Regions from separate parts of the Arthrobacter sp. K410C genome, predicted to be linked through region 1. Evidence: riboswitches for the same ligand, from Rfam matches in the RefSeq annotation. Region 1 holds a riboswitch; each other region holds the start of a gene.
The links. Region 1 has a riboswitch for thiamine pyrophosphate ahead of AC5RU7_RS15920 (ECF transporter S component). Riboswitches for the same ligand answer to the same signal wherever they lie in the genome.

Region 1 (9,930 bases):
CTGCTGGCCCACGTCTGGGACAGCGGGACGGTTGCGGTGACCATCGGAGGCTGGCTGCCGCCCTGGGGCATTGTGATGGTGGTGGACCAGTTCTCGTCGCTGATGCTGGTGGTCTCGTCCGCGGTGAGCCTGGCGGTGCTGGTGTACGCCACCGGCCAGGGCATGGCCGACGGCGACCATGACGCGCCGGTCTCGATCTTCCACCCCACCTACCTGATCCTGGTGGCCGGAGTGTCCAACGCCTTCCTCTCCGGCGACCTCTTCAACCTGTACGTCGGCTTCGAGATCCTGCTGACCGCGAGTTACGTGCTGATGACGCTCGGCGGCACGGGCCCCCGAATCCGGGCAGGCGTCACCTACGTGGTGGTGTCAGTGGTGTCCTCGGTGCTGTTCCTGATCTCCATCGCCATGGTGTACGGGGCCACCGGAACCGTGACCATGGCGGACCTCGCGCTCAAGCTCGGTGAACTGGACCAGGGCACCAGGACCCTCCTGCACGTGATGCTGCTGGTGGCATTCGGCATCAAGGCGGCCGTTTTCCCGCTGTCCTTCTGGCTGCCCGACTCCTACCCCACGGCCCCGGCCCCCGTCACCGCGGTGTTCGCCGGCCTGCTGACCAAAGTGGGCGTCTACGCGATGGTCCGGACGGAGACTTTGTTGTTCCCCGGGGACTCGCTGAACACGCCCCTGATGGTGGCGGCGCTGCTGACCATGGTGGTGGGCATCCTGGGTGCCCTGGCGCAGAGCGACATCAAGCGTCTCCTCTCCTTCACCCTGGTCAGCCACATCGGCTACATGGTGTTCGGGCTGGCAATGTCCTCGGTAGCGGGACTTGGTGCGGCGGTCTTCTACGTTGCCCACCACATCACCATCCAGACCAGCCTGTTCCTGGTGACCGGACTTATCGAACGCCGCGGCGGGAGCTCATCCGTGGACCGCCTGGGCGGACTGGCCAAGCTGTCGCCGCTCCTGGCGCTGCTGTTCTTCATCCCCGGCATGAACCTTGCCGGCATCCCGCCGTTCTCCGGGTTCCTGGGCAAGGTGGGGCTTCTGCAGGCCGGCATCGAACTGGGAACGCCCCTCGCCTACGCGCTTGTGATCGGCGGCGTCCTCACCAGCCTGCTGACGCTGCTGGCGGTGGCCAGGGTCTGGAACCGCGCCTTCTGGCGCCGGCCTTCCGACGCCGAGCATCCGGACCCGGTTCTGCTGGCCGAGCCGGACGAAGACGCCCAAGCGGATGGGCAGGTCCAGGGGGAAGCACACGAGGACGGCGGTGCCCGCCGGACCGGCATGCTGCTTACCTCCCGCACCAGTGCCGCCCGCTCCGCCACGCTGCTGCCGCGGACCATGGTGGGTTCCACGCTGGGGCTGGTGGCGCTGGGCGTGGCCCTCACTATTTTCGCCGGGCCGCTCTTTGGACTGTCCGACCGGGCCGCCGAGGACATGCTGGACCGGACCCCGTACATCCAGGCCGTCATGGGCGGGGACACCGTGGTGCCGCCCATCACTACCGCGGGAGGAGGACAATGAGCCGCCAACGCATCTCACTGCGCCAGGAACTGCCGCTCCTGGTGTGGCTGGTGATCGTCTGGGGTGCCCTGTGGCAGGACTTCAGCCCCGGCAACCTACTGTTCGGGGCGCTGCTGGCAGTCGCCGTCGCCCGGCTGTTCTACCTTCCGCCGGTGGAGCTCAGCGGCCGCTTCAACATCCTCTACGCCGTCCCGTTCGCCCTGATGTTCCTGGCCAAGGTTGTGGTGGCGAGTGCCCAGATCCTGCACCTGGCCGTTGTGCGGGGACCCAAGGTGACCAACGCCGTCGTCGCGGTGACGCTGCGCAGCCACCAGGACCTGATGGTCACCGCCACCGGACACGTCATATCCCTGATTCCCGGTTCCCTGGTGGTGGAGGTGGACCGGTCCACGTCCACCCTCTACCTGCACGCCATCAATATCAGCACCCCGGAGGACCTGGAAAACCTGCGCCAAGAAGTGAGGTCCATTGAGGCCGGACTGATCCGGATCATGGGCACGCGCGAAGAACTGGAAGCTGTCCGGATGGAGGCGGCCGCATGATGCAGGCAGTCCTGGCCGTCACGGCCGTCATCTTCTCCCTCGCCGCCGCCGGGGCCATCATCCGTATAGCGCGCGGACCTTCGCTGCTGGACCGCGTCCTCGCCGCCGACGTGCTGCTTGCCATCCTGGCTGGGGCGTTGTGCGTTGATATGGCAGTGAACCGGCACCTGAACAACCTGATGCTGGTGGTGGCCACCTCCGTCATTGGCTTCATCGGGTCCGTGACGGTGGCCCGGTTCGTGGCCGACCGGAGGGAGCAACCGAATGAGCCCTGATACGTGGAACTTCGACCTTGCAAGCGGTGACGGCTGGATCAACTTGCTGTCCGCCGTCTTCATGGTGGTGGGCGCCGTGATGTCCCTCGGCGCAGCCATTGGACTGCTGCGCTTTCCGGACCTGCTGAGCCGCATGCACGCCGCCACCAAGCCGCAGGTGCTGGGACTCTTCCTGCTGCTGGCGGCCATCGGGCTGCAGCTGCGGACCTGGTGGGTGTGGCCGGTGCTGCTGGTGGCCTGGATCTTCCAACTCCTCACGGTGCCCGTCTCGGCGCACATGGTGGGCCGCGCAGGCTACCGGACCAAGCACCTGCACCGCGAGCTGCTCACCTCCGACGAGCTGGAGGCCGTGGTGCAAAAAGCCGCCGCCAAGGCCGCCCGCGACGACGGCTCCGGCGACGGCCCTGAGCGCTAGCCCCGGAAGCTAGACGACGTCCTGGCTCTTCGCGAACCGGGTGATGGCCCGCTGCGTGCCGCGGTTGGTCAGCACCTGGATCACGGCACTCACCGATGCGGACACGAGGGCGAATGTGAGCGCGGTGCGGAGGGTGGTGGGGACATCGTCCTTCTCGCCCTTGGGCGGTTTCCGGCCGGTGGCCTTTTCCCAGATCACGTCCACTGCCTTGGTTCCGGCGAATCCGGCCAGCAGGCTGATGCCCGTGCCCAGCAGCTTGATGAAGAAGTTCATTCGGTGCCTCCTAGCGTCGTGAAATCAGGACTTCCCCTAGCCTAACGTCCGGGCAGCAGCCTAACGTCAGGGCGCCCGGACCAGGCCTTCCCAGCTGACGGTCCAGTGCGGCGGAAAACCGGGCGCATCCCGGGCCGGGCCCCCGTCCCAGCCCGCAGCCATCAACGCAACGGCCGACAGCAACCCGCCGTTGCCCGGCAGGTACAGCGGCAGCGACTCCGTCTGCCGGTTGTGGCCGTTGGGCAGCACCACGTTCTTCGCAGCGTCCAGCAGGAGGGCGTCGACGGCGGTCTCCGGGTCCTCCAGCCTGGCGGCGGTCATGGCCATCACCGGATAGTCCCAGCCCCAGGTGCTGTCCCAGTCCCAGTCGGCCAGGACACTGGCCAGGGTTTTGCGCATGATGGCGGGATCGATGATGTCCGTCTGCGGCAGCACACCCAGCGCGCAGAGCATGGAGGGGTGGTCGGTACGGATGGTGTACGGCTCCACGCCGATGGCCGCGTACACACCGTCCACCACTGTGGGGCTGGCCATCCCGTCCGCCACGGCCGCCCACTTCTCCCGGGGCGGCAGCCCCAGCCGCTTCCGCCACATGTTGGCTATGCGCAGGGCCCACTGCCAGTAGGCGAGCTCGAACGTGGGGTTGCTGGCAGTGGTCCTGGTGGATTCGTAGCTCTCCTGGGCAGGAACCAGTGGCGGGCCCAGCCCGTAGCCACGGGCGGTAGGATGCGCGAAGCCGGCCATGAACTCGGCGCTGTCGAACACAATTTCCGCGAACTCCTCCAGCAGGTCCCGCGATGGCTCTGCCCGGTAGGCCAGTTCCGCGAGGTGGATGGGATGCGGCTGCTGCCAAATGAGGAAGGTGCCGATGGGGCTGGGGCTCTCGCGCCCGTCCGGCCCCACCTGCTTGGGCCAGCGGACGCCGTCGAACCCCTGGGCCTTCGCCGTCTGCCGGGCGGGCTCCAGTACGGAGGCGTACCAGCGCAGCGCGGGCAGCTTTCCAACAACCCATCCTTGTGTTGCGCAGCCTAGGAGTCAATCACGTGGCTCGGTCCGGAACTTGATCATCTTGTGGGTGCCGTCGCAGTACGGCTTGATGGCCGAAGCCCCGCACCGGCACAGGGCCACCGTTTTCCGTTCGCGCGGGACCGGCTCGCCTGAGGGCGTGACGATCTCGAAATCCCCCCGGACGATGAGTGGCCCGTCCGGGCATACCACGATGGAGCTATCGGGCTGGTCCTGGTTCATTGCTGCTCCTTCAGGGTTGGTGCCGTCGCTTGTTGCCGGAAGGCCTGCAGCTTCCCGTGATGCCGGCGCTGGAGATCGGCTTTCGAATGGGCGGCCGTGCGGATCCTGGCACCGGCATAGGGGACGCCTCCCATGAGCCGGAGCGCGAGGGCGCCCCAGATGCTAACGGCCCGCTCCGTCGCCCACAGCGGCGCGAAGCACACCGCGGGCAAGGGAAACACGGCCGTACCGCCGTGGCGCCGGCGTCCGGTCTCGGCTGTGGCCACCGCCGCGGCCGCCAGTCCCGCAAACACCGCGGTGCGTGCCCGCCGGGGGAGGGTGGCTGCCCCGATGATGGCCGGAAGCAGGGCGAGTTCCGCGGCCAGGCGCCGGGGCTGGGCAAAATCGTCGTAGGCCTGGCGGAGGCGCTGCTTGAGGAAGTGCCTGGCTTTGGGCGGCCTGCGGGCGATGTAAAGGCCCGGAACGATCCGCTCTCGTCCGCCGGCGGCCTCGACGGTGCGGATCAGCTCCAGGTTTTCGAACAGGACGGGCTCATAGCCGTCCGTGGCCAGGAGGGCACTGCGGCGCAGCCCGAGTGTTCCGGGAAAGTCCGCGGCCCATGCCCGGTTAATGAGTGACCGGGAAGTATCCCACAAGGCATGCCAGGGCAGCGGGTCAAAGTAGTTCTGCGGTCGCACCACGTCCGCCGACCCGAGGTGGTCAACGACGGCGGCGAGGGACCCGCGCGTGTAGCGGACGTCGTCGTCGGCTACTACCAGCAGTTCTGCGCTGGCGGCGCGCACGCCCGTGACGACGCCCGCGACCTTCCCGTTACCCTGCGGCGTGCCGCTGCCCGACTCCGTCCAGCCCGCAGGGCGGATGTGGCGCACCTGCGGCGGAAACTGCTCCCGGTGGTGCGCAAACAGGTCCTGGCCGGAGCCATCCACCACCGTGACCGGGATCCAGGCCACCAGGCGCTGCAGGTAGTCCACCAGGTCGGCGAGTCCGGTGTCGTCTGTCCAGCGCAGGGGAAGGATGTACTCCGCGGGGAGCCGTGCGGCGGATTCTCCGCTGGCCGGGGAGGTCACGCTGCCGCCGGTACTGCCGCCCTGAGCGAGGAGCGGCCGCCTTCCCAGGAGTCAAGAAGGTGGGCGGACAGCCTGCTGTCGATGGCCATGGCTGCCGTTGCCCCAAACAGGACGTCGTCCAGCAGCTCCGGCTCGGCTTCCACCAGCCCGCCGGCAAGGTCGCGGCCCGCGATCTGCTCGTGGACAGCATCGGCTTCCACATGTTCGTCGAAGTAGTGGGTGACGCTGGCGTCGAAGCCGTGCCGGCGGAAGCCGTTGCCGTAAAAGCGGTTGGGCTGCGAAGACGTCATCTCGTAGATGGCCAGGTGTCCGGTGATGGCGCCGCGGAGCCGCCGGTTCAGCCCGCACAGGGACATCAGGTTGACGGCCGCCAGGGAAACCGCCGGGACGGCGTCAACGTACGCGCCGTAGGAGTCGTCCATCCCCAGGCCCCGCATGGTGCGGGCGAACAGGGCACTGTGCATTCGGTCCGGGCGGCCGCCGCCGTACTCGTCGGCCTGGATTTCCACCAAGGCAGCCTTCGCCCGGCCGCTGAGGCGGGGGATCGCCCAGGTGTGCGGATCCGCCTCCTTCAGCTGGTACACGGACTTGTGGATCAGGAACTCCTTGAGCTGGTCCAGGCTGGCCTTCTTGGCCACATAGCGGGAGACGCTGGGGCCGGTGTCCCTGCCGGCCAGGCCGAACAGCACATCCGCCACCGCGTCGCTGGTGAGCTCCCCCGGAAGTTCCAGCTCTCCGGCAGCCTCGCCGGCCGCCGCCCGAAGGGCCGCTTCGAAAGGCTTTTCCAGGATCTGCCGGACCTGGATCAGCCCGGCATCCCATTCCCAGTGGTCCGTGACGCCGTCCAGCCCGGAGTAGTGCAGCTCGTACAGGCAGAAAAGGGCAAGCTGGGCATCGTCGTCGCCAATGATGTCCACGGTTTCGGCCAGCCGGTTCGAGGCGAGCTCCCGCAGCCCGGCCAGTGATTCGGCGGAGCCTCCAGGCGCGCCTGCAAGGACGTTGAACAGCGTGCTGCTGATGGGGCCTCGGGGTTCCGGGATTCGCATGGGTTGCTCCTAGGTCTCGGGTTGTGACCGTGCCGTCTGCGCTGGCGGCCGGTGGGTGTGGTCAGGATTTCCGGCTGTCCGCCGGCGTGGCCCGCGGGGAGAGGAGGACCGCAAGCGTGATCATGGCCAGCCCCAAAATGAGGTGCAGCCAGTTGTCCGCATAGTTTTCCGGGATGAAGTTCGCGGGGGTGTCGTCCCCGATGAGCAGTCCGTACAGCCAGAGGACCAAGTAGATGACGCCGCCGTATATGAGGAAGTTCCGGGCCTGCCGGTGGGTGCGTGCCATGAACACTCCGGCGGCGCCGAAGAGGAGGTGGACAAAATTGTGGAGGACGGACACTTGGAACGTACCCAGCAACAGGGCCTTTGAACCGGGGCCGGCGAAGTCCAGGGAGCCGTAGTTGCTGGTGATGCCCGGAACGAATCCAAGGATGCCGGCGAACAGGAAAATGCCGGCAACAGCCAGCGTGGACCACTGCAGCGCGGTTCGGACGCCCGGTGGGCGGGTGCTGACTGCCATGTCCTGGACTCCTCGTACGCGGTGGAAACAACATAGTAAGCATGATTACTAATAAAAGCTAAGCAGGCTTTGTTTCCCCGCCGGCAGCTGGAAACCCGTCAGGCCAGCCCGGTCCAAGTGTAGGGGTTCGGGTAGTGCCCGCCGCTGCGGCCCTGCTCATACCCCTGCTGCCAGGCCTTGCCGACGGCGGACACCAGCTCGGCCAGCAGGGGATAGTAGGGATGGTCCGGGCCGATGAAGATCATCTCGTCTTCGGCCTTGTCCACCGCCGCCCGGACGGGATTGTCAGCGGGAGTGCCGGTCATGGTGCCCCGTCAGCCCCGGTGGACCGCAACACCTCACGCATGGCCTCCACCACCAGGTCGTGATCCTGCACCTGCGGCAGCCCGGACACGGTGACGGTGGCCACCGCACCCACGCCCGTCACATAGACAGGGAAAGACCCGCCATGTGCCGCGTAGCGGGTCTGGTCGAACCAGCCCTCGTCCTCGATCCTGCCTCCGCGCAGCCGCCCGCGCAGCCCCACCAGCAGGGAAGGCACTTCGTACCGTGCAGCTGTCCGTTGCTTCGCGCGGATCCAGTGTTCGTTGTCCGGCGTGGCGCCCGGCAATGCCACATGGAAGAGGACCTGTTCGCCCTTGGTGATGTCGATAGCGATGGGCAGGCCGCGCTCCTTGCCCAGCTCCACCAGGAGGAGGCCAAGGTTGAGCGCATCATCCATGGAGAAGCCCGGAAACTGGAGTTCATGGATCTCACCCTCGACGCGGCCGATGAGGACCTGCAGGGATCCCTCCGGCTGGGCGGAATCGGAGTCCGGATCGAACTCAGTCATATGCGGCGGATTGGCAGTCATGGCCCACAATCTACCCCTCTCCCGGTGTAAACTGGACCACGCCCAACAGGGCAATCCAATGCATTATTCAAGCAAGCAACACTTAACGACAGGGGAGCGCCGCCGTCGGGCCCGCATGGCCGGGGACCGCAGGTGGGCGCTGAGAGTGCGGACAGCCGCAGACCCTCGAACCTGATCCGGTTAGTACCGGCGCAAGGGAGTCGAGTTCTCGAAGTCCGGCAACGGCAGTAGCCGCGTGCCGTGCTTTCCCCTCCTGTTTCCCAGGAGGATTTTTTTCATGAGCACTGCAGCAATCAAGAAGACCACCAGCAAGTCCTGGCGCGTCGTGGACATCGTGGTGGCGGCCCTGATCGCCATCGCCGGCGGCGTGATTTTCTGGGCCTGGTCCCAGGGCGCGGCCGCGGTCTCCGCGCCCATGAACGCGGTCTACCCGCCCCTGACCGGCCTGATCGCCGGCGGCTGGATGATCCCGGCAGTGCTGGGCATGCTGATCATCCGCAAGCCCGGCGCGGCGCTGTTCTGCGAGACCGTGGCAGCCACCGGTGAGCTCCTGATGGGCTCGCAGTACGGCGCCTCCGTGCTGTTCTCAGGCTTGGTCCAGGGCCTGGGCGCCGAAATTATCTTCGCGATCTTCGTTTACAAGAAGTTCAACCTGCCGGTGTCGCTGCTGGCCGGTGCTGCCGCGGGCCTGTTCTGCGGCCTGAACGATTCCTTCGCGCCGTGGGGCTGGAACATCGCGTACTCCGGCGGTGACAAGCTTGCCTACATCATCTTCACCGCGATTTCCGGCGCGGTCATCGCCGGTGCCCTGTCCTGGATCGCCACCCGCGGCCTGGCCAGGACCGGGGTCCTGAGCTCCTTCGCTTCCCGCAAGGCGGCAACGGAGCCCGTCTTCTCCTGATGCAGGCACCTACCCACCACGGCACGGCCGGGGCGGTGCGGCCGGCCGCAGTCACGGCGCGTGGCTGGGGCTGGCGGCATGCCGGGCGCGCCAGGCCCGCCGTCCACGCCCTTGACCTGGACATCTCACCGGGGGAGCGCGTCCTGCTGCTCGGGGCCTCGGGCGCCGGCAAGTCCACGCTGCTGCACGCCCTCGCCGGGGTCCTGGGCGATGTGAACGACGACGGCGAGGCCGGCGACTCCGACGAGTCAGGTTCACTGCTCGTCGACGGCGGGTCCCCCCGGGGGCAGCGCGGACGTGCTGGACTGATGCAGCAGGACCCCGAAACCCAGGTGGTCCTCTCCAGGGTCGGGGACGACGTCGCGTTCGGCGCCGAGAACCTCGCCGTCCCCCGCGACGCCATCTGGACCCGAGTGCACGAGGCGCTCGCCGACGTCGGGCTGTCCCACCTGCCGCTGGACCATCCGACGTCGGCGCTGTCCGGCGGGCAGAAACAGCGGCTTGCGCTGGCAGGCATCCTGGCGATGCAGCCCGGGCTGATCCTGCTGGACGAGCCCACCGCCAACCTTGATCCGGCCGGTGTGCTGGAGGTCCGTGACGCCGTGGCGCGCTGCCTGGATAAAACCGGTGCCACGCTGGTGGTGGTGGAGCACCGGGTGTCGGTGTGGAAGGACCTGGTGGACCGGATCGTGGTCCTGCAGCCGGGCTCGGCCGCCGATCCTGGCGTCCTCCTGGACGGTCCGCCGGACCGGGTCCTGGACGAGGCCCGCACCATGCTGGCCGCCGCCGGGGTGTGGGTGCCCGGCTACGTGCCGGCCACCCGTCCCCGCGCAGCCGGCACCGGCCCAGGCGCGGGAGACCTGATGCTGGCCGCCGAGAAAGTGGCTGTGTCCCGGGAACGCCCGCGCCGCAGCGGATTCCGGAAAATCCAGCCGCTTCCGGTGCAGGAGGACATCACCGCGCGGGTACGGGCCGGGCAGGCGCTTGCCATCACCGGGCCCAACGGTGCCGGTAAGTCCACCTTTGCACTGACCCTCGCGGGGCTGCTGGAGCCCGTTGCGGGCAAGATCTCCGCAACAACCCGCCTGAGCCGGGGCGCGGGAATCGACCCCTTCAGGTGGAAGGCAGAGCAACTGATTGAGCGGATAGGCACGGTGTTCCAGGAGCCGGAACACCAGTTTGTCACCGGCAGGGTGAGTGATGAGCTGCTGTTTGGCCCGCGCCATCTGGGCCACGGCGAGGACCGCGTTGACGAGCTGC
Region 2 (9,930 bases), on a different contig from region 1:
TTGACCTTCAGGGCAATTCTGCACGGCATCACAGACCACCAGTTCTTCCCCCATTTCAAAGGAGAAATCATGGAAACCACCCTCATCGGAACGCTCAGCAAGGCCGGATCCATCCACAAGGTAGAAAGCGGCTATGTCGGCCTGCCGTCAATGAACGAACCTGGCACTGTAGCTGCCATCGGCGACTCCCTCCACAACCCGCAGGGCTCGGTCATGTCCGCCGGATTTTTTGAGCTGAAGGCTTCCGAGCCGCTGGTCTACACCTACACGTACGACGAAATGAAAGTCGTCATTAAGGGTGAGTTCATCCTCACCGATCAGCTGACGGGCGAGGTTACGCACGCAAAAGAGCGCGACGTTCTGTTCTTCCCCAAGGGCACAACAGTGAAGTTCGAGACCCCTGAGTATGCCCTGGGGTTCTTCGTCGGTGACCGCAATTTCGCTGCCTAGACCAACCAACGGGCGGTCAAGACCCGTAGCGCAACTTACACCGCCGCACACCGGCGACCTAAAACATCTTTGTAGAGGAGAAGACCATGGTATTACGAGTCGGAATCATTGGCGCCGGCCCCAGCGGCCTGGCACAACTGCGGGCGTTTGAATCAGCGCGTCAGAAAGGCGCCTCGATCCCCGAGATCACATGCTTTGAGAAGCAGGGCGAGTGGGGCGGACAGTGGAATAACAGCTGGCGGATCGGGTTGGACGGTCAGGGCGAGCCGGTGCACTCCAGCATGTACCGGCACCTATGGTCGAATGGGCCCAAGGAGTGCCTGGAGTTTTCGGACTACTCCTTTGACGAGCACTTCGGCCGTCCGATCTCCTCCTTCCCGCCGCGCGAGGTCCTCTTCGACTACATCAAGGGCCGCGTGGAAAAGTCAGACGTTCGCAAGTACGTCAAATTCAATACGGTTGCCCGCCACACCAGCTACAACGGGGCCACGCAGGAATTCACGGTGACGGTTGAGGACCTCAAAACCAACCTCACGGAGACCCATGTGTTCGACAAGCTCGTAGTGGCCACCGGCCACTTCCACGTCCCCGCCGTCCCCGAGTTCAAGGGCATCGAAACCTTCCCGGGCGAGGTTCTGCACGCCCACGATTTCCGCGGCGCCGAGCGCTTTTACGGCAAGAAGCTGCTCATGATCGGAAGCAGCTATTCCGCAGAGGACATCGGCATGCAGTCTCACAAGATGGGCGCCGCATCCATCACCCTCAGCTACCGCACGGCCCCGATGGGTTATCACTGGCCGGAGAACACGGTGGAGCGCCCGCTCGTCACCCATTTCCAGGGCCGCACAGCGTACTTTAGCGACGGTACACACGATGACTTTGACGCCGTCATCCTTTGCACCGGATACCAGCACAAATACCCGTTCCTACCCGGGGAGCTGTCGCTGAGATCACCGAACGTGCTATACCCTGGCAACCTCTACAAGGGTGTGGTGTGGCTACAGAACGACAACCTGTTCTACCTGGGCGCCCAGGACCAGTACTACACGTTCAACATGTTCGACGCGCAAGCATGGTTTGCCCGCGATGTGATGACCGGAAAGATCGACCTTCCATCCCTCACGGAGCGCAAGGCGGATATCCAGCTCTGGCTCGACCGCCAGGCCGCACTGTCCGATCACGACGCAGAAGCCGATTTCCAGACGGACTACCTGCGGGAACTCATTGAGGCAACAGACTACCCTCCCTTCGATCTGGACGCCGTCTGCCAGTTGTTCAAGGACTGGATGCACCACAAGCACGATGACATCCTGGGGTACCGCGATATGCTCCACCGTTCAGTGGTCACCGGCACCATGGCGACGAAGCACCATACACGCTGGATCAATGCAATGGATGACTCGATGGAGCGCTACCTGCACGGAGCCTCCCAGGATCTGGACAACGTGGCACCTGACGATCTCACGGAGACCGTAGCCGCCACCTAACCAAGGTCACGTGGCGTCAGGCCGTCGGCTGGGCTTACCAGGCGGCGGCCTGCCACGTGTACGAGTCAGCCCTACTACTTCTACCTCATGACCTTCGTGGCATCGACAACGGCACCTCTCGTGGGGAGGAACCAGTTCGGTTACTGCGTGGAGTGGTGGAAGTGTTTCCTAAAAGCTCTCGAAATCCGGGCAAATTATGGGCACTAAGGGAAACGAACACAAGTTCGGGTCAAGCGTTCTAGACAGGAAATGAACCTTTCACTCGCCAGGCCATAGTCTTAAGAGGTGCCCCAGGAGGGCCGCCGAACGCGAGACTGGAGAGTGAATTATGCGGGTGTCCTCAAAAGATCGAAAAGAACAGCTGATTTCAGCAACCGTGGAACTTATGAGGCGCGAGGGTGTTCAGTCTGTAACCATGCGCGCCATTGCTAAAGAGGCCAATGCTCCCTTGGCCACTGCCAATTATTGCTTTAGCGGCAAGGAAGAGCTCATGGAGGCGGCCGCCGAGGCTTGGCTAAAAAACCTGAGCAGCTTTTCCGGGGACGTCCCGGCCCACCTAGGCCTTCGTAATGCGGTGGAACAAGTGGCTAAAGGCTATTGGCGAGCACTGGAAGAAGAGCCGGGCAGTCTCCTTGCTGAGATCGAGCTCATTTTGTGGGCAACACGCGGCGCCGCCGTCAGCCCGCTGGCCGCGAAGATTTATCCTGCCTACGAAGTGGAGCTGGGAGGCATATTCTCATCGGCAGCCCAAAGCAATGGCGACGAGTGCCGTATTGGCATCCCTGAGCTCGTAAGGTCTTTCCTGATGATCTACGACGGGGCGGCCCTTCAATACCTGACCGACCCAACGGCGGCCGACCACCGCGCCTTGTTCTTCATGACGCTTGATGCACTGCTGACCAGGGCCGGCGTCTGAGGACAACTCTGCCGCTAACCGCGGCAACGCGGAGAGTCAACGACCGAAAGGGTCTCCTTGCTGGTCACCCACCGCTATGACAGTGCCACAGCTGTTTCAGTCGGAGCGGAACGCCTCTTCGTTGCGTGCCGCCCGATCGAGGGCTTCAAGCACCCGGGCATTGTTGGCCGCGTCCGTGAGATCGTAGCGGAGCGGAGTACCGTTCAGGACGCTGTCAGAGAAGTGTTCGCTCATCCGTACGAAGTGATTTTCTCCCTTGATCTTGTGATAAATCGTGTCCTTTCCGAAGTGGTGCTCCTCCAGAACCGAATCCTCCTCAAGAAGGCCAAACGGATTATCGAGGTAGAGGCGGCCCTCGGTTCCGGTCAGTTCCAGGAAGTTGCGTCGTTCGAGGTTTACTCCGGTATCGAACAGCGCTGTTACGCTGCCGGGGAAGCGCAGTATGCCCGCAATACTGGTGTCGATTCGACCCTCGTCGTTGGCGTCGCGGTAGTTGCCGAATGCGTTGACTCGGCTCGGTTCCTGGGCGGTAACCATACGGCTGACGTTGACGCAGTAGCATCCCGTGTCGAAAAGTGCGCCGCCGCCGAGCTGGCTGTACCAGCGAATGTTGTCACCGCTGCCGGCGTCGAACGAATGCCCGACGTGAATAAAGGTCAGTTTGCCTACGGCATTGCCCGCGAGCAGTTCCTGCAGCTTTTCGAAACGCGGGTGAAAGCGGTACATGAAGCCTTCCAGGACTTTAAGCCCGGTCTCCTCGGCCTTTTGTCTAACCTCATCGCATTCGGCGGCGCTGGTCACCAGTGGTTTTTCACAGAGTACGTGCTTGCCTGCGTCCAAGGACTTCAGTATCCACTCGAGGTGGAGTGCGTTCGGCAACGGAATATACACAGCGTCGATGTCCGGGGAAGCAAGAAGCGCGCCATAGGAGCTAAACGCCTGCGGGATCCCGTGCCTGTCCGCGTATTCCCTGGCCTTTCCCTCGGTGCGGGAGGCGATGCCAACGACTTCCCCGTTCTTCGCCTCCTGCAGCGCCGGGATTGTCTTACGGACGATACGGGCGGTGCCGAGCACGCCCCAACGCAATTTATCGCTCATCTAAATCTCCTCGACGAATGGTGCGCGTACGTGCGAGGGCAGTTACACCGGTGATCAGCCCGATCAGCCCTGCTGCAAGGCCGAGCCATCCTACTGCCGATCCCGCATCAGTGGCAGCGGAGATGCTGGACGCAGCCGCGGCCGGAACGTGGGCGTTGGGAGTTGCAGTGCTGCCCTGTGAGTGGCCATCCGTCTTTGCCGTGGTGGTGAAGGCGGGGGCCGGGTATTCTGGCTCGGCTTGGCTCTCGCTGGTTTCCTGTTCCCATTTCACGGTGTTCCCGTCGGTGTAGGTCTGGGACGCAGGCAGGATCAGTTCAGTACCGGCTTTGGGCAGCACGCCGACCGAGATGGAAAAGGTTTGGTACTCATGCGGACCGATCTGGTGAGCTTCATCCGCGGTCCAGATGACGGAGGTCGGCGCCTTGGTGACGGTTGCGCCGTTGACGGTGACGGGCTGCGGCAGTTCGCTGTTCACCACCTCTGCCTTCCACCCGACCACGGGCTTCACGGAGACGGAGGTGAATGGCGTCTCCGTGGGCAGGGAGATTTCGAGTTTGCTGGTTCTGGCCGTTTCGGATTCGTTTGGCACCCGGAAGGTTAGTTGGGTGTAGCTGCCCTCGGCTGTGCCGTCAGGGTCGACGCGGACGTGGGCGGAAGCTGTGCCTGTGCTTAGGGCCACCAGCCCGGCAGCCAATGTTGTGGCGGCGACGGTGCTAAGGGTACGGCGAGGTGATGTCTTCATGGCAGAATGCCTTTCGCGGAACTAAGGGATGGTGAGGTCAAGAAACCCAGGCGGGGCATGGGGCGCACGCCTGTTGTCGGCGGCGGCCGGTCCCTGGTTTCCTGTGTTCCAGACGGAAGGCGGGTACTCAGGTGGCCGCGGGGACGGCTGGTGGCGGACCTCGCCGGGTAGGAAGTCGCAGCGAGGCGGCTGCCGGGGAAGTTACGACGTCGGTGCGCCACCGGGTGCGGACCGTCGGCGGCAAGGCGATGAAGTCAGGGAGTCGCACGAGCGGCTCAAGCAAGGTGGCTACAAGGCGCAACGCATCCTCGCCACGAGCCAGGAGCAGCGCTGTGACCAGAGTGGCAACGGCGTGGGCAGTGAACATCAGCCATCCGCTCGCTGCGTCAGCGGAAGACATGACGATCCCCACGGAAGTGTCTGTGCCAGGAGCCGGCAGGTGTCCGGCATGCGGGAAGCGGGCAACAGCAGAGCCGAGGTGGGGTGCTGTCCGGGGCCGAGAGCGTCAAGGGACCAATGCAGCCACCCTTGGCCGGCGCCCAGCGAACAAAGAAGCCCAGGTACCGAGAACCGGTGTGAGGAAAGCATCACTATCGGAACCAAGGTCACAACGAAGAGCGCGGTCATGACCTCGGGCCGGGGCGCGTGACCGCCACCAGCGAGGTGTCCGCCCGCACCGAGAATGAAAATCAGGGATCCCACCAGACCGGCGCGGAGCAGCCGGACGGACGTTTGTGTCGTCATCTCTGCTCCTTCCCGGCATCCATGATCCCGTCATGTGTGGTCGTGGGAAACGCTGTATCAGGATGGTTTTACCTACCGTTTTGGACGGCTTGCAGTCGGTGGTGCCTGCACCCCGTTACAGGAACTCGGCTCGTCCTTCCAAGGGTGATGACGCCAGTGCATGCTCGCGGCGGGGTATGCGGCCGCCGCGGTTCGCCAGCCTTCCAGAGAGGACTGCGTGTTTAAATGCGGTGGCCATGCGCACCGGATTCTGTGCCCGGGTGACAGCTGTAGCCAGCAGGACAGCGTCACACCCCAGTTCCATTGCAAAGGCCGCGTCCGAGGCGGTTCCGATGCCAGCGTCGAGCACGACGGGCACGGAAGCGCGGGACACAATCAGCTCGATGTTGTGCGGGCTCAGGATGCCCAGGCCCGTGCCGATGGGTGAGCCAAGGGGCATAACGGTGGAGGCTCCCAGATGCTCGAGCCGTAGGGCCAGGACCGGATCATCGTTGGTGTACGCGAATACCTTGAAGCCGCGGTTGACCAATTGCTCCGTGGCATCGACCAGTTCCACGGCATCGGGCAACAGGGTGTGCTCGTCAGCTATCACCTCGAGCTTGACCCAGTCGGTTTCCAATGCTTCGCGCGCCATTTCGGCGGTGAGCACCGCATCTTTTGCCGTGAAGCAGCCTGCGGTGTTGGGCAGCACCCGGATCTTGTGGTCGAGCAGGAGTTGGAATAAGGAACCGGCCTCCGACGGCGAATAGCGCCGCATGGCGACGGTGGTCAGCTCGGTCCCAGAAGCAACGAGGGCGCTTCCGAGTCCGTCCAGGCTGGGGGCTCCGCCAATGCCCATAATGAGCCGCGGAGTTATTTCGACTCCGTCAATGATCAACGGATCGCTGTCCACGCACATTTCGGTGGTGATGGTCATCAGCTAACCTTTCAGGCCTCAGGAGAGGACGGACTCCGTGGCTGCCTTGCGCGAGGCAAAGGAGCTCAGGACCCCGGTCTTCGCCAGGCCACGGGTCGCGATCCAGGACAGGGCACCGGCGATGACCGCGCCGGAAATCGCGGTGAAGATGATGTAGGCAAGCTTGTCACCGCCGGAGTACGCAATGTTCCAGCCCCACGGCGCGAAGGAATCGTTCAGGCCGCAGAACAGGCCCGCGGCAGCACCGGCCAGCAGCGACACCGGCAGGTTGAACTTCTTGTAAACGAAGATCGCGAAGATGATTTCAGCGCCCAGGCCCTGGACCAAGCCTGAGAACAGCACCGAGGCGCCGTACTGCGAGCCCATCAGGAGCTCACCGGTGGCTGCCACGGTCTCGCAGAACAATGCCGCGCCGGGCTTGCGGATGATCAGCATGCCCAGCACTGCCGGGATCATCCAGCCGCCGGCGATCAGGCCGGTCAGGGGCGGGTAAACCGCGTTCATGGGCCCGGAGACCGCGGCCGCGCCCTGGGACCAGGCCCAGAAAATCACGCCGCCGGCGATGGCGATCAGGGCCGCCACCACGATGTCCACGACGCGCCAGGACTTGCTGGTGGTCTTCTTGATTGCTGCAGTGCTCATGAAAAAATCCTCCTGGGAAACAGGAGGGGAAAGCACGGCACGCGGCTACTGCCGTTACCGGACTTCGAGAACTCGACTCCCTTGCGCCGGTACTAACCGGATCAGGTTCGAGGGTCTGCGGCTGTCCGCACTCTCAGCGCCCACCTGCGGTCCCCGGCCATGGCCAGTGCCGGATGGCGGCGCTCCCCTGTCGTTGTATGAATGGCTACAAACTGTAAGGCCTGGCACGTGTCCAGGCCTTACAGTTTCCCTGGGTCAGGGCGTGAAAATGACGAAGAATTTTCTGATGCGCTCCTGGATTTCCCAGGTGCCCTTCCAACCGATGGGGAAGATAGCTGCGGTTCCGGCCTCTACGGTAGTCGGCTCTCCGCCATCCTCGGTAACCACCATGCGGCCTTCAAGGACGTAGATCGACTCGCCGCGCTCCAGAAACTCCCATCGTGAAAGGCCTGGGTCAGCTTCCCAGACTCCGGAGAGGATCCGGGAATCATCGCTGGTAAAGGGGATAGTGATCCGCGTCGGAATCTCGTCGCCCAGCACTTCGGCCAGGGGTGGACCGAGCGGTGCTTCGTCCAGCTTCCCCTGGAAGAGGGCGGTCGGCTCGAAAGTTATGCTCATGTGAATCTTCCTTTCTGGGTTGCTCCCCCGGGACGGGAGAGTCGGTGTTGGGATCCCCGACTGGTCTAAGCAGCGGGAGAACTTTCCGGGATGGCTGGCGGCAGGGTTGACGACAACCTTGGCCCGGGGTTTTGTTGGTGGGGGTTATTCGACGATCTCGCCCGTGGTTTCGAAGGTAGCGATTTTGCCGATGCGGCGCTCATGGCGTTCGGCATTAGTAAATGGTTCTGCCAGGAATGCTTTGACCAGTTCCGTGGCCTCTTCGACGCTGTGCTGCCTGCCTCCGACGGCGACCACGTTGGCATCGTTGTGTTGGCGGGCGAGCCTGGCTGTGTCGAGGTTCCACGCGAGGGCTGCCCGGACTCCCTTGACCTTGTTTGCGGCGATTTGCTCGCCGTTGCCGGAGCCGCCCAGCACGATTCCGAGCGCGTCCATGCCTGCCGCCCGGTCGGCCACGACGGCGGCGGCGGCGTTGATGCAGAATGCGGGGTAGTCGTCCTCGGCGTCGTAGGCGGCCGGTCCGTGGTCCACCATCTCGTAGCCGCTGGCTGCGAGCGAGGTGATCAGATGGGAGCTGAGCTCCATGCCGGCGTGGTCGGTTGCGATGTGAACGCGCATTATGGGTCCTTCAAGATTGGTAACGGTGATGGGGCGGCCTGCTGCTATGCGAAGGCAAGCTGGCCGTTCGCGCGCAGCGACTCGATTGCCTCAGCAGGGGAAGGTTTGCCGTACACGGCCGAGCCCGCGACAAAGACGTTGGCGCCGGCCTCGGCGGCACGGGTGATGGTTTCTTCCGTGATGCCGCCGTCCACCTGGATGGCTACGTTCACCCCTGAACCGTCGACGGCGGCGCGAGCCCGGCGGATCTTGGGCAGCATCACGTCCAAAAAGGCCTGGCCGCCAAAGCCCGGTTCAACGGTCATGATCAGCAGCATGTCCAGTTCGGAAAGCATGTCCAGGTACGGTTCCACCGGCGTGGCAGGGCGCAGGGCCATGCCGGCCTTCGAGCCCCGGGCGCGAAGCTCACGGGCAAGCTTGATCGGTGCAACCGATGCTTCAACATGGAAGGTGACCGAGGCAATCCCGGCGTCAGCGAACTGGGGGGCCCAGGTGTCAGCATTGGAAATCATCAGATGGGCATCCAGCGGCACAGGACTGACCTTCTGGATCCTTTCCACGACAGGCAGGCCGATGGTCAGGTTCGGGACGAAGTGGTTGTCCATAACGTCCACGTGGACAGCATCGGCATTGCTGATGCGGGCAAGCTCTGCTTCGAGGTTGACGAAGTCGGCCGACAGGATGCTGGGATTGATACAGCAATTTAGGGGTGGCTTGGACATGGTGTCCGCCTTTCTGATCTGCGGCCACTGCGCGGGACCCCTATGGGTCCCGCGCAGGGCGCACTCAATGGTTCAGGATGCCTTCCGGGCGCTGGAGAGCGCGCCCTCAACATCGGCCAGCAGTTCCTTCCAGCTGGCCACGAACTTGTCCAGACCTTCGGATTCCAGGAGAGTGACGACGTCGTTGTAGGAGACGCCGAGGCGCTCGATGGCGGTGAGCACACCTTGTGCTTCCTCGTATGTGCCGGTGATCGTGTCGCCGGTGATCACGCCGTGGTCGAAAGTGGCGTCCAGCGTTTTCTCGGGCATGGTGTTTACCACGTCGACGGCGGCGAGTTCGGTGACGTAGAGGGTGTCCGAGTAAGCGGGGTCCTTCACACCGGTGGAGGCCCATAGCGGCCGCTGCCGGCGGGCGCCGGCTTGAGCCAGGACTGCCCAGCGTTCAGTGGCAAACAGCTCCTCGTAGACCTGGTAAGCCAAGCGGGCGTTGGCGACGCCTGCCTTGCCCTTGAGCGCCCTGGCTTCGTCGGTGCCGATGGCGTCGAGGCGCTTGTCGATCTCGGTATCCACACGCGAAACGAAGAAGGACGCCACCGAATGGATCTTCGAGAGGTCGTGGCCGTTCTCCTTGGCCTGTTTCAGGCCGGCCTGGAAGGCGTTGATGACGGCACGGTAGCGCTCCAGCGAGAAGATCAGGGTCACATTGACGCTGATACCCTCGGCCAGAACGGAAGTGATGGCCTCAAGGCCCTCAAGGGTGGCCGGGATCTTGATCAGGACGTTGTCTTTGTCGACCTTCTTGAACAGTTCTTTGGCCTCGGCGATGGTGCCGGCGGTGTCCCAGGCGAGGCGTGGGTCCACCTCGATGGACACGCGGCCGTCAACGCCGTTCGTCGCGGCGGCGATAGGGGCGAAGAGGTCACAGGCGTCCGCGACATCGGTGGTGGTGATCTCGAAGATCGTCTCCTCCACGCTGC
Region 3 (9,930 bases), on a different contig from region 1:
GGCGCGCCTGCTGCCCCGGAAACGGAAGTGGCAGAGAAACCCGTCCGCCGCCGTCGGGTTGCCACCCGGAAGGCAGCTGCCCCGGCAGCCGAAGCTGCAGCAGCGCCCGCTGCGGAAGCTGCTCCGGCGCAACTGGAGTCGGCAACTGCTGGCGAGGCAGTAGAAACCGGTGCCCCCGCCGCAGCATCTGCCGAGGAGCAATCACCTGAGGCAGCGCCGGAAGAGGCACCGGCAGCCCACGACGCCGGCCGGGCGCCGTCGGACGCGGCCGCTGCAGGCGACGCGCCGCAACACGCCGCTGCAGGGGAGCCCGCCGAAACGGAGGAGCCTGCGAAGGAAGCTGCCAGCGCCTTTGCCTCACTGTTCCTGGAACCGGCTTCCCCCACTTCCGTACTGTTCCAGGCCCCGGACCTGAGCACTGTGGTGCGCCCGGCTCCGGCCGTCCCGGAGGATGTGGAAGAGGACGACGCCGAGGACGGCGACGCCGACGATTCCGCCGGCCGCCGCAGGCGCCGCAGCCGCGGCCGCCGCAGCCGCAGCCGCCTCGAAGATCGTGACGCGGAGGCTGCCACTGACGGCGAAGCCGGCGACGACGCCGAAGCGGAGGGCGACGAAGCGTCCGCCCTCCTGGAAGAGGGCGTCACATCCCGCCGGCGGCGCCGGCGGCGCCGCGGCGACCAGGACCTCGAACTGACCGGCGGCGGGGACGACGATCCCCCCAACACCGTCACCCGTGTCCGCGCCCCGCGCGCGGTGACCGAGCAGGCCGCCAGCAACCGCGTGACCAGCGTCAAGGGTTCCACCCGCCTGGAAGCGAAGAAGCAGCGCCGGCGTGAGTCCCGCGATACCGGCCGGCGCCGCACCGTCATCACCGAGGCGGAGTTCCTGGCCCGCAGGGAATCCGTGGACCGCCAGATGATCGTCCGCCAGCGCGACGACAGAATCCAGATTGCCGTCCTCGAGGACGGTGTCCTCGCCGAGCACTTCGTCTCCAAGACCCAGCAGGACTCGCTGATCGGCAACGTCTACCTGGGCAAGGTCCAGAACGTGCTGCCCTCCATGGAGGCAGCATTCGTGGACATCGGGCGCGGCCGCAACGCCGTCCTGTACGCCGGTGAGGTGAACTGGGAGGCCGTCAACCTCGAAGGCAAGCAGCGCCGGATCGAAAACGCGCTCAAGTCCGGCGACACCGTCCTGGTCCAGGTGACCAAGGACCCGGTGGGTCACAAGGGCGCTCGCCTGACCAGCCAGATCTCGCTGCCCGGCCGCTACCTCGTGTACGTTCCCGGCGGGTCCATGACCGGCATCTCACGCAAGCTGCCCGACGTCGAACGCAACCGCCTCAAGCGCATCCTCAAGGACCGCCTCCCGGAGCAGGCCGGCGTCATTGTGCGCACCGCGGCCGAAGGGGCGTCCGAGGAAGAGCTGACGCACGACATCAACCGGCTCCGCGCCCAGTGGGAAGGCATCGAAAGCCAGTCCACCTCCACCAAGGTGCTGGCCCCCGAACTGCTGTACGGCGAACCGGACCTCACCATCAAGGTGGTCCGCGACGTCTTCAACGAGGACTTCTCCAAGCTGATCGTGTCCGGTGAAGAGGCCTGGGACACCATCGAGGCCTACGTCACCTACGTTGCCCCGGACCTGGTGGGCCGGCTCGAGAAGTGGACCAAGGACCAGGACATCTTCGCCGCCTGGCGGATCGACGAGCAGATCCACAAGGCCCTGGAACGGAAGGTCTTCCTGCCGTCCGGCGGTTCCCTGGTGATCGACCGCACCGAAGCCATGACCGTGGTTGACGTCAATACGGGCAAGTTCACGGGCAGCGGCGGCAACCTTGAGGAAACCGTCACCAAGAACAACCTCGAAGCAGCCGAGGAAGTGGTGCGCCAGCTCCGCCTCCGGGACATCGGCGGCATCATCGTCATCGACTTCATCGACATGGTCCTTGAATCCAACCGGGACCTGGTGCTGCGCCGCCTGGTGGAATGCCTGGGCCGCGACCGCACCAAGCACCAGGTTGCCGAAGTCACGTCCCTGGGCCTGGTCCAGATGACCCGGAAGCGCATGGGCACCGGGCTCCTGGAGGTCTTTGGCGAGCAGTGCGAGGCCTGCGCCGGACGCGGCGTTGTCACCCACGACGACCCCGTGGAGCACCGCCGCGCCAACATCGTTGCTGCCGAGCACCACGTGCAGCGCACCGACAGCCGGCCGGAATCCCGTGCCGAAAGCCACCGGAACGAGGGCCAGCGGACCGACAGCAGCCAGCCCGGGGGACGCCCGGATCGCAAGCGGCGGCGCGGACGCGGCGGCCAGCAACCCGATGCTGCGCCGGCGCCCGCTGTGCATGTCCACACGGTCCACCCGGACCCGGCCGACGCCGAGCGCCACGCCAAGGCTGAAGCCACCAGGCTGGCCCTTGCCAACATCGCGGCGGCTGCGCATGCGGCGCACCTGCACGACGACGAGGTCGCGGCGGCCAGGCAGGCCCAGTCGGCCCAGCCCGCGGCGCCTGCCGTGGAAGAGAAGCACGACGCCGGTACCCCGCCACGGCCTGCGGCTGTCCTGACCTTCGGCGGCGAGAAGGTTGCCCTGCCCTTCGTGGAGCACGCGGAGGAGCAGCAGCCCCGCCCTGCCCTCACCCTGGACAGGCTCGCGGAAGCCTTCGCCCACCTGGGCGAACCGGCGCCTGCCGCCGAAACCCCCGCGGAAGAACAGGAAGCCACGCGGCCCGAGGCGGTTCCGGCACAGGCGGAACAGCCGGCTGCCCCTGCGGAAGCTGAGAAGGACTGGTCTGACCACACGGTGGACCAGTCCCGCCAGCGGCGGCCGCGGCGCAACCGCAGCGCTAGCCGCGCCCAGGGTGCCGCCAACGAAACCAGCGTGCAGCAGCACGAGAACGTTCCGGCACCCAGCGCCGGACACAGCCATGCTGCCAAGGCCCCGGAACCCGCATCGGCCTCGCAGGAACGCAAGGAAGGCGCGCCCAAGCCCGCCGAGGCGCCCATCATCCTGGGCGTGGGGGTTCCTGCCTCTGAGCTTTAAGCCCAGGCAGGGCCACTGGGTAACCCGGGAAGTCCCCGTCTCGTGGACCGTTCCCCTCCGTATTCCGGGGGGAACGGCCCATAAGGCGGGGACTTTCCTGCATGCGGTGGCTGTCACTTTTCCCGGGCTCCCAGGTCAGCGGCTAGGCTGGGTAACCGACACGGGGTGCCGCGCGAAGGGCCGGCTGAGATCCAGACCCGTTGAACCTGTCCGGCTAGTACCGGCGAAGGGATGTCCTTTGTCTTCGACCCTCTTTATGCCCGCGGAAACTTCCCAGCCCGACGCAATCCCGGATGCGACCGTCCAGGCCGCGCCCGCCCAGCCAGCGCTGCGCCGGGACGTGCCGCGCGTCCTGTCCATTGCCGGTTCGGACCCGTCCGGCGGCGCCGGCATCCAGGCGGACCTGAAAAGCATTGCGGCGCACGGCGGCTACGGCATGGCTGCCATCACCGCCCTCACCGCGCAGAACACCCGCGGCGTGGCTGCCGTCCACCTGCCGCCCGCGTCCTTCCTCGCCTGCCAGCTGGATGCCATCAGTGACGACATCAGCATCGACGCCGTCAAAATCGGCATGCTGGGCGACGCCGGGGTGATCGCCACGGTCCGGACCTGGCTGGAGAAGGTGCGTCCCGCCGTCGTGGTCCTTGACCCGGTAATGGTGGCCACCAGCGGTGACCGGTTGCTCCAGGAATCCGCCGAGGCAGCGCTCCGCGATCTGCTGCCGCTGGCCCACCTCATCACCCCGAACCTGGCCGAACTTGCCATGCTCGTGGGCGAAGAACCCCGGGATTCCTGGGCCGGGGCCCTGGAACAAGGGCGAAAGCTGGCCGATGCCACCGGAGCAACCGTGCTTGTGAAGGGCGGCCACCTGTCAGGTGCGCAATGCCCGGACGCCCTGGTCAACACCGCCGGCCTGCTGCGGGCGGAGGTCATCGAGGTACCGGGGGAGCGGGTGGCCACCAGGAACAGCCACGGAACGGGGTGCTCGCTGTCCTCTGCAATGGCCACGGTGCAGGCTCGGCGGGGGGACTGGGAGGCGTCGCTGCGGGAAGTGAAGCCCTGGCTGGCGGGGGCGCTCGCGGACTCCGCCCGGCTTGAGGTAGGAGCCGGCAACGGGCCCGTGCACCACTTCCACCACCTGCGGGCAGTTCCGCAGCCGGGGTCATTCGAAGCCCTGCTCTGGACTGAAGCTGAAGCGGACCTGGACGCCATCTACCGCCTGGACTTCATCCGCGGCCTGGTCTCGGGCAGCCTGCCGGAGAAGGAATTTGCCTATTACCTGGCCCAGGACGCCATCTACCTGAACGGCTACTCCCGCGTGCTGGCACGGGCAAGCGCCTTGGCCCCCACGGAGGCGGAGCAGCTGTTCTGGGCCGGATCCGCGCAGCAGTGCCTGGAGGTTGAGTCCGAGCTGCACCGATCCTGGCTCAGCACGCGCCCCGTCCAGGCCGAACTTGGCCCCGTGACAAAGTCCTACGTCGACCACCTCACGGCGGCCTCCGCGTCGGGCAGTTACGCGGTGCTCGCCGCGGCCGTCCTGCCGTGCTTCTGGCTGTATGCGGAGGTGGGCAAGACCCTCCACGCCCAGTTCCTCGCCGCGGGCGAACCGGCCGGCCACCCGTACGCGGAGTGGCTCCGGACGTACGCTGACGAGGATTTCGCCGAAGCGACCCGGAAGGCCATTGCCATTGTGGATGCGGCCGGGCGAAGCGGCTCGGACGCCGAGCGGGCGGACATGGTCACGGCCTTCAAGCAGTCCTGCCGCCTGGAAGTGGACTTTTTCGACGCGCCGCGGCTGCACGCCTGAGCCTGTGGCGCCCGTCCCGCCGGTACCATGGTTGGTGCGCGGCCCCGCTGTCCGGCCGGCCTGTGGTTCCTATCACAGCCGGCGCGCAGGAGCCAGCCTCATTTGCGGCCGAAGACAAAATTAGCGTAGTCTAGTTCTTCGGTGCTTACGCCAACACTTGGGTTATGACCCCACGGCGTTGAGGCACAGCGAGAAGCCAGCCTGTTAGAGCCGGTTCCGCACGCAAATTTAGTTAGAAACGTCGAGAGAAGTGAGTTCCCAAGTGGTGTACGCGATTGTCCGCGCAGGCGGCCGCCAAGAGAAGGTTTCCGTCGGAGACTTCGTTACCCTGAACCGCGTCGCCGGTGGGGCTGGCAGCACCATTCAGCTGCCCGCACTGCTCCTGGTTGACGGTGACAAGGTCACCTCTGCCGCTGCTGACCTGGCCAAGGTAACTGTTACAGCTGAGATCCTGAACGACCTCCGTGGTCCGAAGATTGTGATCCAGAAGTTCAAGAACAAGACCGGTTACAAGAAGCGCCAGGGTCACCGCCAGGAACTGACCAAGGTCAAGATCACTGGTATCCAGTAACCTTCGTTACTGTTCAGGTTTTTAGCAGATCCCCAGAACTTAGAGGCAGGCATTTCAAATGGCACATAAAAAGGGCGCGAGCTCCACTCGCAACGGTCGTGATTCCAACGCTCAGTACCTCGGCGTAAAGCGCTTCGGCGGCCAGGTTGTTTCCGCTGGCGAGATCATCGTCCGCCAGCGCGGCACCCACTTCCACCCGGGCGCTGGCGTGGGCCGTGGCGGCGACGACACCCTGTTCGCACTGACCCCGGGCGCCGTTGAATTCGGTACCCGCCGCGGTCGCCGCGTCGTCAACATCGTTGCTGCTGCAGCTGCAGAGTAACAACCAGCATCAAAGCGGTGGAGCGGGCCTGATGGCCCGCTCCACTGTTCTTTTAACCGCATTACAATCGTGATGGCGCTTTCGGCGCCGCGAAAACAGCACTGAGGAGATTTACGTGGCCAGCTTTGTAGACCGGGTAGTACTGCACGTATCCGGCGGTAGCGGCGGCCACGGGTGCGTCTCCGTCCACCGGGAGAAGTTCAAGCCCCTCGGCGGGCCCGACGGCGGCAACGGCGGCAACGGCGGCGACGTCATCCTGCGCGTGGACCACCAGACCACCACCCTCCTGGACTACCACCACGCACCGCACCGCCACGCCACCAACGGGGGCCCCGGCATGGGTGACTGGCGCGGCGGCAAGAACGGCGAAACCCTCGTGCTGCCTGTGCCCGACGGCACCGTGGTCAAGTCCAAGGACGGCACCGTCCTGGCCGACCTCGTTGGCGAAGGTGCCGAGTATGTGGCCGCGGCCGGCGGCATTGGCGGCCTGGGCAACGCTGCTCTCGCATCCCAGAAGCGCCGTGCGCCGGGCTTCGCGCTGCTCGGCATCGAGGGTGAGTCCCGGGACATCGTCCTGGAACTGAAGTCCATCGCCGACATCGCGCTTGTCGGGTTCCCGTCAGCGGGCAAATCAAGCCTCATCGCCGCCATGTCTGCCGCCCGCCCCAAAATCGCCGATTACCCGTTCACCACCCTGGTGCCCAACCTGGGTGTTGTGCAGGCAGGGGACGTCCGCTTCACCATTGCCGACGTTCCCGGGCTGATCGAGGGCGCCAGCGAAGGCAAGGGCCTCGGCCACAACTTCCTGCGCCACGTGGAGCGCTGCGCCGCGCTGGTCCACGTCCTTGACTGCGGCACCCTGGAATCGGACCGCGACCCCCTCAGCGACCTCGCCATCATCGAGGCCGAGCTCGAAAAGTACGCCGTGGACATGAGCTACGCCGGCCAGGACGGCGAAGTGGTTCCGTTGAACCACCGGCCTCGCCTGGTTGCCCTCAACAAGGTGGACCTGCCGGACGGCAAGGACATGGCGGAATTTGTCCGGCCGGAGCTGGAATCCCGCGGGTACCGGGTGTTCGAGGTGTCCGCCACCAGCCATGAAGGCCTCCGCCAGCTCGGTTTTGCCATGGCAGAAATCGTCAAGGCTGCCAGGGACGCAGTGGCAGCTGCGCCGCCCAAGGTGCAGCCTGCCGTGCTGCGGCCCCGCGCCGTCAACGAAACCGGCTTCCGGATCCGCCGCGAGGAAAAGAACCTCGAGCCGCTGTTCCGCGTCCTGGGCGAAAAGCCCGTGCGCTGGGTCAAGCAGACCGATTTCACCAACGAGGAAGCCATCGGCTACCTCGCCGACCGCCTGGCGAAGCTCGGCGTGGAAACGGAACTGTTCAAGCAGGGCGCCAAGCCCGGCGACACCGTGGTGATCGGCGAGGATGACGGCGTCGTCTTCGACTGGGAGCCCACCATGATGGCGGGCGCCGAACTCTTGGCCTCGCCACGCGGCACGGATGTCCGTTTTGCCGATATCGGCGACCGGCCCACCCGCAACCAGAAGCGTGGGGAACAGCAGGAACGCAAGGATGCCAAGGCCGCCGCGCGCGCTGAACTCGAAGCTGAGCGTAAGGCCGGCATCTGGACTGAGTCCGTGAGCAGCCGCCGCGTTGCCAAGCCGCTCAAGGAGAGTGGACTGGACGCAGACAATGAGTTCTAGGGCTGCCGCCACGGAACCGGTCACCGGTTCGGTGGACAGGAGTGTGCTTGCCAACGCCCGGCGGGTGGTGGTGAAAGTCGGTTCGTCGTCGCTGACGAGCATCAAGGGCGGCATCTCGGAGGAATCGCTCGTCGCCCTCGCCGACGCCCTGGCCGCCAAGCGCAACGCGGGCACGGAACTGATCCTGGTGTCCTCCGGTGCCATTGCCGCCGGGCTGGCCCCGCTGGGCCTTGCCAAGCGGCCGCGGGACCTTGCAACCCAGCAGGCCGCGGCCAGCGTGGGGCAGGGACTGCTGATGGCGCGCTACACGCAGGCCTTCGGCGCGCACGGCGTGACGGTCAGCCAGGTTTTGCTCACCGCTGAAGACCTGATGCGCCGCAGCCAGCACACCAACGCCTTCCGGGCCCTTAACCGGCTCCTGAACCTGGGCGTGGTTCCGGTCGTCAATGAAAACGACACCGTGGCCACGCACGAAATCCGGTTTGGTGACAACGACCGCCTCGCGGCCTTGGTGGCCCACCTGGTCCGGGCCGACGCGCTGGTGCTGCTGTCCGACGTTGACTCGCTCTACGACGGCCCGCCGTCGCTCGGGGCGAAGCGGATTCCCCTGGTCGAAGGCCCGCATGACCTCGAAGGCGTCACCATCGGCAAGGCGGGCAAAGCCGGCGTCGGCACCGGCGGCATGATGACCAAGGTGGAGGCCGCTACCATGGCCGCCGGTTCCGGCATCCACGCCCTGGTCACCTCCACGCCCAACGCGGCCGCCGCCCTGAATGGCGAGGACGTGGGCACCTGGTTCACGGTCAACGGGGCGCGCAAGCCTGTGCGTCTCCTCTGGCTGGCGCACGTGGCGTCCGTGCAGGGCCGCCTGGTCCTCGACGACGGCGCGGTGCGGGCCGTCCGGCACCACCGCACCTCCCTGCTGCCGGCGGGCATTTCAGCGGTGCACGGGGATTTTGAAGCGGGCGACGCCGTCGAGATCGCAGGTGCCGACGGCACCGTGGTGGCGCGCGGGCTGGTGAATTACTCGTCCGTGGAATTGCCCCGCATGCTCGGCCGGTCCACCCGGGACCTTGGGGAGGAACTGGGCACCGGCTACGACCGCGAAGTTGTTCATGTTGACGACCTGGTTCTGGTCTGAGCCGCGGGCTCGCCTAAACTGGGAACATGACTGAGGCCCTGATTTCCAACACTGCTGACAATTCCGTAGACGCTGCCGCTGCCGGTGCGCAGCCGGTCACGCCTGCAGCAGCGCCGGAATCCGCTTCGGTTCCGCTCTCCGATGCGGACGTCCAGGCCGCAGTCCACGCCATCGCGGATCGCTCACGCACCGCCGCCCGCCGGATGGCCATGGCCAACCGTGCCTGGAAGGACCGGGCGCTGCGGGCAGTGGGCGCCGCCCTGGAGGAGAACGCCCAGGCAATCCTGGCCGCCAACGCCAGGGACGTCGCCGCCGGCAAGGCCAACGGCACCTCTGCTGCCATGCTTGACCGCTTGACCCTGACCGAGGCCCGTATCGCCGGGCTGGTGGCAGCACTGGAAAACCTGGCCAACCTGCCGGACCCCGTCGGCAACGTGGTCCGCGGCCAGACCCTGCCCAACGGCCTGCGCCTGCGCCAGGTGAATGTCCCCATGGGCGTGGTGGCCGCCATCTACGAAGCCCGCCCCAACGTCACCGTTGACATCGCCGGCCTGGCCCTCAAGAGCGGCAACGCCGTGATCCTGCGCGGCGGCAGCGCTGCGGAGGCCACCAACGAGGTGCTGGTGCGGGTGCTGCGCGAGGCCCTCGAATCCGTGGGCCTGCCTGCCGACGCCGTGCAGACCGTGGACCCGTACGGACGCGCCGGCGCCAACGTCCTCATGCGGGCCCGCGGCAGGGTGGACGTCCTGATTCCCCGCGGCGGCCGCGACCTCATCCAGACAGTGGTCAATAACTCCGCCGTCCCCGTCATCGAGACGGGGGAGGGCAACGTGCATATCTTCATTGACGAATCAGCCGGCGAAGAGATGGCCGTGGAGATCCTGCTCAACGCCAAGACCCAGCGGCCCAGCGTCTGCAACACTGTTGAAACGCTCCTGGTCCACTCCGGGTCCACCGTGCTGCCCGCCGTCGCTGCCGCCTTGAGCAAGGCCGGGGTACGGCTGCACGCGGACGACCGCATCCGCGCCGCCCTGCCTGACTCCATCGAGTCGGAACCGGCGACGGATGAGGACTGGGGCACGGAGTACATGAACCTCGACCTGGCGGTGGCCATGGTGGACAGCCTCGATGAGGCCGTCAGCCACATCCGTGCCTGGTCCACCGGCCACACCGAGGCCATCCTCACCAACAACCTGGCCAACGCTGAACGGTTCATCGCCGAAGTTGATTCGGCAGCCGTCATCGTCAACGCGTCCACGCGGTTCACCGACGGCGGGGAACTGGGGCTGGGTGCCGAGGTGGGCATTTCCACGCAGAAACTGCATGCCCGCGGTCCGAT

Region 2: linked by a shared signal. The riboswitch ahead of AC5RU7_RS18210 (ECF transporter S component) and the one ahead of AC5RU7_RS15920 (ECF transporter S component) in region 1 are both predicted to bind thiamine pyrophosphate.
Region 3: linked by a shared signal. The riboswitch ahead of thiD (bifunctional hydroxymethylpyrimidine kinase/phosphomethylpyrimidine kinase) and the one ahead of AC5RU7_RS15920 (ECF transporter S component) in region 1 are both predicted to bind thiamine pyrophosphate.

What each region holds. Positions count from the first base shown of each region.
Region 1 covers NZ_JBNHFJ010000012.1:39,533-49,462, forward strand. The annotation lists gene AC5RU7_RS15860 (Na+/H+ antiporter subunit D) at 1-1,530, shown strand, start outside; gene AC5RU7_RS15865 (Na+/H+ antiporter subunit E) at 1,527-2,072, shown strand; gene AC5RU7_RS15870 (MrpF/PhaF family protein) at 2,069-2,347, shown strand; gene mnhG (monovalent cation/H(+) antiporter subunit G) at 2,337-2,762, shown strand; gene AC5RU7_RS15880 (DUF4235 domain-containing protein) at 2,772-3,035, opposite strand; partial or broken gene AC5RU7_RS15885 (hypothetical protein) at 3,102-4,031, opposite strand; gene AC5RU7_RS15890 (CDGSH iron-sulfur domain-containing protein) at 4,071-4,283, opposite strand; gene AC5RU7_RS15895 (glycosyltransferase family 2 protein) at 4,280-5,350, opposite strand; gene AC5RU7_RS15900 (iron-containing redox enzyme family protein) at 5,347-6,396, opposite strand; gene AC5RU7_RS15905 (DUF4383 domain-containing protein) at 6,458-6,916, opposite strand; gene AC5RU7_RS15910 (hypothetical protein) at 7,015-7,221, opposite strand; gene AC5RU7_RS15915 (heme-degrading domain-containing protein) at 7,218-7,769, opposite strand; TPP riboswitch at 7,850-7,985, shown strand; gene AC5RU7_RS15920 (ECF transporter S component) at 8,047-8,670, shown strand; gene AC5RU7_RS15925 (ABC transporter ATP-binding protein) at 8,670-9,930, shown strand, end outside.
Region 2 covers NZ_JBNHFJ010000018.1:5,006-14,935, reverse strand. The annotation lists gene AC5RU7_RS18245 (cupin domain-containing protein) at 70-450, shown strand; gene AC5RU7_RS18240 (trimethylamine monooxygenase) at 537-1,937, shown strand; gene AC5RU7_RS18235 (TetR/AcrR family transcriptional regulator) at 2,266-2,853, shown strand; gene AC5RU7_RS18230 (Gfo/Idh/MocA family protein) at 2,950-3,951, opposite strand; gene AC5RU7_RS18225 (YcnI family copper-binding membrane protein) at 3,941-4,693, opposite strand; gene AC5RU7_RS18220 (hypothetical protein) at 4,821-5,093, opposite strand; gene AC5RU7_RS18215 (thiazole synthase) at 5,553-6,353, opposite strand; gene AC5RU7_RS18210 (ECF transporter S component) at 6,372-6,995, opposite strand; TPP riboswitch at 7,056-7,194, opposite strand; gene AC5RU7_RS18205 (cupin domain-containing protein) at 7,251-7,613, opposite strand; gene AC5RU7_RS18200 (ribose-5-phosphate isomerase) at 7,758-8,231, opposite strand; gene rpe (ribulose-phosphate 3-epimerase) at 8,276-8,953, opposite strand; gene tal (transaldolase) at 9,026-9,930, opposite strand, start outside.
Region 3 covers NZ_JBNHFJ010000001.1:34,589-44,518, reverse strand. The annotation lists gene AC5RU7_RS00250 (Rne/Rng family ribonuclease) at 1-3,045, shown strand, start outside; TPP riboswitch at 3,197-3,294, shown strand; gene thiD (bifunctional hydroxymethylpyrimidine kinase/phosphomethylpyrimidine kinase) at 3,302-4,852, shown strand; gene rplU (50S ribosomal protein L21) at 5,115-5,423, shown strand; gene rpmA (50S ribosomal protein L27) at 5,482-5,745, shown strand; gene obgE (GTPase ObgE) at 5,861-7,450, shown strand; gene proB (glutamate 5-kinase) at 7,440-8,591, shown strand; gene AC5RU7_RS00220 (glutamate-5-semialdehyde dehydrogenase) at 8,618-9,930, shown strand, end outside.